DNA from 2 places in the Streptomyces sp. NPDC048417 genome. Region 1 is predicted to be linked to the other one. Evidence: riboswitches for the same ligand, from Rfam matches in the RefSeq annotation. Region 1 holds a riboswitch; the other holds the start of a gene.
The links. Region 1 has a riboswitch for S-adenosylmethionine ahead of AB0D59_RS03880 (amino acid ABC transporter permease). Riboswitches for the same ligand answer to the same signal wherever they lie in the genome.
Positions count from the first base shown of each region.

Region 2: another riboswitch for S-adenosylmethionine. It lies ahead of thrC (threonine synthase); the one in region 1 lies ahead of AB0D59_RS03880 (amino acid ABC transporter permease).

Region 1 covers NZ_JBEZKI010000002.1:272,683-276,116, reverse strand. The annotation lists gene AB0D59_RS03890 (putative leader peptide) at 94-225, shown strand; gene AB0D59_RS03885 (glutathione S-transferase C-terminal domain-containing protein) at 347-1,219, shown strand; SAM riboswitch class IV at 1,297-1,420, shown strand; gene AB0D59_RS03880 (amino acid ABC transporter permease) at 1,822-2,802, shown strand; gene AB0D59_RS03875 (amino acid ABC transporter ATP-binding protein) at 2,799-3,434, shown strand, end outside.
Region 2 covers NZ_JBEZKI010000003.1:276,397-279,830, forward strand. The annotation lists gene thrC (threonine synthase) at 1-807, opposite strand, end outside; SAM riboswitch class I at 826-988, opposite strand; gene AB0D59_RS06165 (glucosyl-3-phosphoglycerate synthase) at 1,146-2,090, shown strand; gene AB0D59_RS06170 (trehalose-6-phosphate synthase) at 2,173-3,434, shown strand, end outside.

The sequences.
Region 1 (3,434 bases):
GGGCCGGGTGTCCCAGGCGTGGACGCCCCCTTGACGGCACGCGGAGGCCGATCGACACTCCAGGTGGGAATCCTAGTGAAAAGGTAGGGAAAGATGGGTCGGCTGCGCACGGTCACCGGCAGGCAGCGCCGAGAGAGCCGTACGCCCTGCCCCGTCCCGCTGCTCACCTCCCGCCTGCACATCGACCTGCTGCGCGTGTGCAGCGCCATCAGCCGCACCGGCTGAGCCCCCGCTCCCGGCCGTACCGGCCGAGCGCCCGCCGTCGGCCGCACCCGCCGAACGCCCACCCACCGACGAACGCTTCCGCCGCGCGTACGTCCGCGCGTCCGCACCCCCGGGGAGACGCATGTCCATCACTCCGTTCGCCGCCCTCCCGTCCGTCCGGGCCACCCCCGCCTTCCGCGGGCGCATCGGCCGGGACGCGCGCAGCGGCCACTACGCCGTGCCGCGCCGCTACCGGCTCCACCTCGCCACCGCCTGTCCCGACGGCCTCCGCATCGCCGTCGGCCACAGCCTGCTGGCCCTCGACGACTGTTGTCCGGTCACCTATCTGCCCGCCGTCCCGGACTGTCCGGACGGCAGCCACACGGCGCTGCGCCCGCTGTACGAGGCGAGCGCCCACCACTACTCGGGACCGGCCCTCGCACCCGTGCTCAGCGACGACTGGTCCGGCCGTATCGTCAGCACCCACAGCCGGGACATCCTGCGCGACCTGGACCGCCACTTCGGCGACGGCGTCACCAGGCTGTACCCGTGCGGTGCCGAGGCCGAGATCGAGGCCGTCGAGCGGCTGTGCTCCGAGGGCATCGAGCAGGCGGCGCAGCACGCCGGCCGAGCGGGCGGCGACCCGGCGGCGCTTGAGGTGCTGCTCGCCGCCCTGGACGAGCTGGAGCGTCGGCTGACCGGCGCGGAGTTCCTGGTCGGCGGGCAACTCACGGCAGCGGACGTCGAGTTGTGGGTGACCCTGGTGCAACTCGACACCGTGCACCGCAACCACCTGGACGCCTCCGCCGTGCACGCCGTCGCCGGCCACCCGGTGCTGTGGGCCTACGCCCGCCGGCTGGCCGCCCGCCCGGCCTTCGGCGCCCACCTCGACCTCGACGGCATCGCCCGCCGTCACCACGGCCGTTGCCAGGGTCTGGAAGCCGCCGGCGCGGCCGTCCAGATCCTGGACTGGGCGGGCCATGCGGCGGACACCCCCGGCGTTCCGCGCAGGTGAGAGCGGCCCGAACCGTTCCGCCAGTCGGACAGGCGTTGACATTCGTTCGGGCAACTGCGTTACTTGCGAACCAGAACGGTCAAGAGCGTCAGCGTCAAGCCCTGGCTTGCTGACCGGCAACCCTCGCATCGCGGTGGGGTGCCCCAGGTGACGACCGGACCGATGACGTTTCGGCAAGCGACGATTCGGTAAGCGCGAGGCCCCCCGGGGCCGGCTCGACAGTGACAGGTGACGGACATGTACGCAGCTTCCAGGACGGCCCAGCGCCGCACCTCGGGCTGCGTACGCCCGTATCCGAGCCCTCTCGTCGCCGACCGCGCCGTCGACCTGCTCCGTGTCAACAGCGCCCTGTGTAGCGCGTGTACCGCACCGGGCTGTGCCCGCTGTCGGGTCTGACCAGGCCTTTCCGCCTCGCCCGCAGCACGGCTCCCACAGCCTCGCGCCCCAGCGTCTCTGACGAAGCACCGGCCGCCCCGGTGCGCAGCCGCCCGCCCCATCCCGTGTCCCGCGCGCCTCCGCGCATCCGTGCCGTGCCCGAACGCGGCCCGGTGCCGCGGCCCCGGCCGTGTGATCCGGGGTGTCCGACTCCGCCGGAGCCCACCATGAGTGAACCCCCAGGCGCCCTGTCCGTAGCCGAGGCGCCACCACGCACTGACGTACCGTCAAAGCCGTTGGGTGCCCAGCGAGTTCAGCCGCTGCGCCGACCCGGGCGGTGGATCGCCACCGCCGTCGTCCTGGTGGTCGTCGCGCAGTTCGCGCACGGACTGGCCACCAACCCCTTCTATCAGTGGGACCGGTTCCGCTACTGGTTCCTGCGGCCCACCATCCTCGACGGCCTCGTCATCACCCTCGAAGTCGCCGCGCTCAGCGCCGTGCTGGGCCTCCTCGGTGGCGTCGTGCTGGCCGTCGCCCGGCTCTCCGGCAGCCCCGTGCTGCGGGCGGTGAGCTGGACCTACACCTGGCTGTTCCGCTCGATCCCGCTGATCGTTCTGCTGATCTTCCTCTACAACTTCTCGGCCCTGTACCAGACGTTGAGCCTGGGCGTGCCCTTCGGCCCGTCCTTCGTCAGCTTCGACGAGTCCAAGCTCGCCACCGACATGGTGGTCGCCGTGGTCGGCCTCAGCCTCAACGAGGCGGCCTACGCGGCCGAGGTGGTGCGCGGCGGCATCCTCTCCGTCGACCAGGGCCAGCACGAGGCGGCCGACGCGCTCGGTCTGCCCAAGAGCTACCAGTTCACCCGGATCGTCTTCCCGCAGGCCCTGCGCTCCATCGTGCCGAACTACGTCAACCAGCTCATCGGGCTGATCAAGGGCACGTCCCTGGTGTTCTACGTCTCGCTGCTCGACCTCTTCGGCTCGGTGCAGTCCATGGGCAGCACCTATCCCGGCGACATCGTGCCGCTGCTGCTCGTGGCCACCGTCTGGTACCTGATCCTGACCAGCGCCGTCTCCGTCGTCCAGTTCTACGTCGAGCGGTACTTCGCCCGCGGCGCCACCCGCACGCTGCCGCCGACCCCCCTCCAGAAACTCCGCACCGGCCTCGGCGACCTGCGGGAACGGATACGCCGGGAGGCCGCCGCATGACCACCGCACCGGACATCGCGCCCGCCGCCCTGGAGATCCACGACGTCCACAAGTCGTACGGAGCCCACCGCGTCCTCGACGGCGTCGACCTGACCGTCCGCCCCGGCGAGGTCACCGTCATCCTCGGCCCGTCCGGCTCCGGCAAGTCCACGCTGCTGAGGGTGATCAACCACCTGGAGAAGCCCGAGACCGGCTATGTCAGCGTCGGCGGCGAACTGGTCGGCGTGAAGCGCCACGGCGACCGGCTCAAGGAGCTGAGCGAACGCGCCATCCTGGCCCAGCGCAGCCGGATCGGCTTCGTCTTCCAGAACTTCAACCTGTTCCCGCACCTGACGGTCCTCGACAACGTCGCGGCCGCGCCCGTCGCCACCGGGAAGCTGACCAGGCCCGAGGCCCAGCAGCTGGCCAAGGAACTCCTCGAACGGGTCGGCCTCGGCGAGCGCGTGGGCGCCTACCCACGGCAGCTGTCGGGCGGGCAGCAGCAGCGCGTCGCCATCGCCCGCGCCCTCGCGCTGCGCCCCGGGATCATCCTCTTCGACGAACCGACCTCCGCGCTCGACCCCGAACTGGTCGGCGAGGTCCTCGCCGTCATCAAGGACCTGGCCTCCAGCGGCAGCACCCTGGTGATCGTC
Region 2 (3,434 bases), on a different contig from region 1:
CCCCTTGTCGATCTTCGTGAGCTGCGAGCCGGAGGCGATCGGGACGACCAGCTGGTCGGGGATCCGCCAGCCGAGCTGCTCGCAGATCTCGTACGCCAGGGTCTTGGACCCCTCCGCGTAGTACGGCCGCAGGTTGACGTTGACGAAGCCCCAGCCCTCGCCGGCCGAGTCACCGATCAGCTCGGAGCAGAAGCGGTTCACGTCGTCGTAGTTGCCCTCGATGCCGACGAGCTCGCCGCCGTAGATCGCGGCCATGACGATCTTGCCCTGCTCCAGGTCGTGCGGGATGAACACGCAGGAGCGGAAGCCGGCCCGGGCGGCGGCGGCACCGACCGCGCCGGCGAGGTTGCCGGTGGAGGAGCAGGAGAGCGTGGTGTAGCCGAAGGCGCGCGCGGCCTCGACGGCCTGGGCGACGACCCGGTCCTTGAAGGAGTGCGTCGGGTTGCCGGAGTCGTCCTTGACGTACAGGCCGCCGGTGACGCCCAGCTCCTTCGCCAGGTTGTCGGCCTGGACGAGCTTGGTCCAGCCCGGGTTGATGTTCGGCTTGGTCGCCACGTCCGCGGGGACGGGCAGCAGCGGCGCGTAGCGCCAGATGTTCGCGGGACCCGCTTCGATCCGCTTCCGCAGCTCCTCGGTGTCGTAGGCCGAGAAGTCATACGCGATTTCGAGCGGGCCGAAACACTCCTCGCAGGCGAACACGGGGCCGAGCGGCACGCGGTGGCCGCACTCGCGGCAGCTCAGGGCGGCGGCGGGACCGAGGTCGACGGTCGTGGAGTCGGTGGTGGTCGCAGAAGTCTGCACAGCCATGTGAGGCGAGGCCCTTTCTCCTCATCTTCCTCACGACGCATCTCGCCGTGAGACGGATTTGGCACCTTCCCTAGCCGGGAGCCTCGCGAGCGATCGACAGTGATCAGCGATCCACGAGTAACCGACTGGAGGGTTGCCGGGGCTTCATCGGGCCGTATCCCTCTGCCCCTCTGGATGAGCGGTATGCGGTTGTCAACGGCCGGTGACCCCAGGACATGCGATGGTCATCGGCGTTGTTCAAGACTGTAACCGAAGGCCAGGACAGTTGAGATAGTCGTCCGAACCGCGAGATGGATCACACCTCGCAGTGTGATCGTGACAGTGAGGAGCCGCTGACTGTGCTGGAAGAAGTCGAGCGCTGGCTGGCCACCCGCTCCTGGTCCATGAACGATCGCCCCCTGCACCGGATACTCGCCGCCAAGCAGCGCACCGGGCAGTCCGTCTCCGTCGTGCTGCCCGCGCTCAACGAGGAGGAGACGGTCGGCGACATCGTCGCGATCATCCGTCACGACCTCATACGGCAGGTGCCGCTCGTCGACGAGATCGTGGTCGTCGACTCCGGTTCCACCGACCGTACGGCGGCGGTGGCCGCGGCGGCCGGCGCCCGGGTCGTGCACCGCGACACGATCCTGCCGCGCATCCCCGCCGTCCCCGGCAAGGGCGAGGTCCTCTGGCGCTCCCTCCTCGTCACCACCGGCGACATCGTCTGCTTCATCGACGCCGACCTACGTGACTTCTCCTCCGACTTCGTCACCGGGATCGTCGGCCCGCTGCTGACCGACCCGGACGTGGACCTCGTCAAGGCGATGTACGACCGCCCGCTCGCCGGCTCGGCCGGACAGGGCGGCCGGGTCACCGAACTGATGGCCCGCCCGCTGCTGAACATGCACTGGCCGCAGCTGGCCGGGTTCGTCCAGCCGCTCGGCGGCGAGTACGCGGCCCGCCGCTCGCTCCTCGAACAGCTCCCCTTCCCGGTCGGCTACGGCGTGGAGCTGGGCATGCTGGTCGACGCCCTGCACCTGGTCGGCCTGGACGCCCTCGCCCAGGTCGACGTGGGGGTCCGCAAACACCGTCACCAGGACGGCCAGGCCCTCGGCCGGATGTCCGCCGCGATCTACCGCACCGCGCAGCTGCGGCTGGCCCGCGGGCATCTGATCCGGCCCGCCCTGACCCAGTTCGAACGGGGCGAGGACGGCTTCGAGCCGCGCACCTACTCCGTGGACACCGAGGAACGGCCGCCGATGGCGGAGATCGCCGAGTACGCCGAGCGCCGGGTGGCGTGACTTCTACGTACGGCCGTATACGGCGGCGCGTCGGGCACGGCCGTACGTTTGAGCGTTTCCGGGCCGGGCTAGGTTGTGGCGTATGGCTTCCACCGGCGGTGCTGAGGTGCTGGTCGCGTCCAACCGCGGCCCGGTTTCGTATGAAGTGGGCGAAGGCGGTGCGCTGCGCGCCAAGCGGGGTGGCGGCGGGCTGGTCTCGGGGCTGTCGGCCATCGGGCCGGACGCGAACGCGGTGTGGGTGTGCGCGGCGCTGAGCGACGGCGACCGGGAGGCGGTACGGCGGGCCGACGGCGGCCGGCTGCCGGCCGGGGACAGCGGCGGGCAGCAGGTCCGGATGCTCGACATCGATCCGGACGTGTTCTCGGACGCGTACAACGGCATCGCGAACTCGGTGCTCTGGTTCGTCCACCACATGCTCTACCAGACCCCGCTGGAGCCGGTCTTCGACGCGGAGTTCCGGCGCCGGTGGGCCTCGTACCAGGCCTACAACCAGGCGTTCGCCGAGGCGCTGGCGCAGGAGGCGGGCGAGGGCGCGGTGGTCGTCATCCAGGACTACCACCTGGCGCTGGCTCCGCGGATGCTGCGCCGGCTGCGGCCTGATCTCCGTATCGGCCATTTCTCCCACACCCCGTGGGCACCGCCGGACTACTTCCGGCTGCTCCCCGACGACATCGCGGCGGAACTGCTCGGCGGGATCCTGGGCGCCGATCACGCCGCGTTCCTGACCCGGCGGTGGGCGGACGCGTTCGTGGCCTGCTGTCATGCGGTGCTGGGCCCGGGGATTCCGGCGGCCGGGGAGACCCGGATCGGGGTGCACGGGCTGGGGGCCGACGCGGAGTTCCTGCGGAAGCGGTCGCACGAGCCGGACGTGGACGAGCGGATGCGGGCGCTGCGGGAGGAGATCGGCGAGGGCCGCAGGACGATCGTCCGGGTGGACCGGACCGAGCTGTCGAAGAACATCGTGCGGGGTCTGCTGGCGTACCGGCAGCTGCTCGACGACCACCCCGAGTGGCGGGAGCGGGTGGTGCATGTCGCGTTCGCGTATCCGTCGCGGCAGGACCTCGCGGTGTACCGCGACTACACGGCCGAGGTGCAGCGGGTCGCGGACGACATCAACTCGGCGTACGGGACAGCGGATTGGACGCCGGTGGTCCTCCACGTCAAGGACGACTTCGCCCGCTCGCTGGCGGCCTACCGGCTGGCCGACGTGGCGTTGGTGAACCCGATCCGGGACGGCATGAACCTGGTCGCCAAGGAGATCCCGGTGGTGTCCGACGAGGGGTGCGTGCTGGTGCTCTCGCGGGAGGCGGGGGCGTACGAGGAGCTGGGCGAGGACGCGGTGGT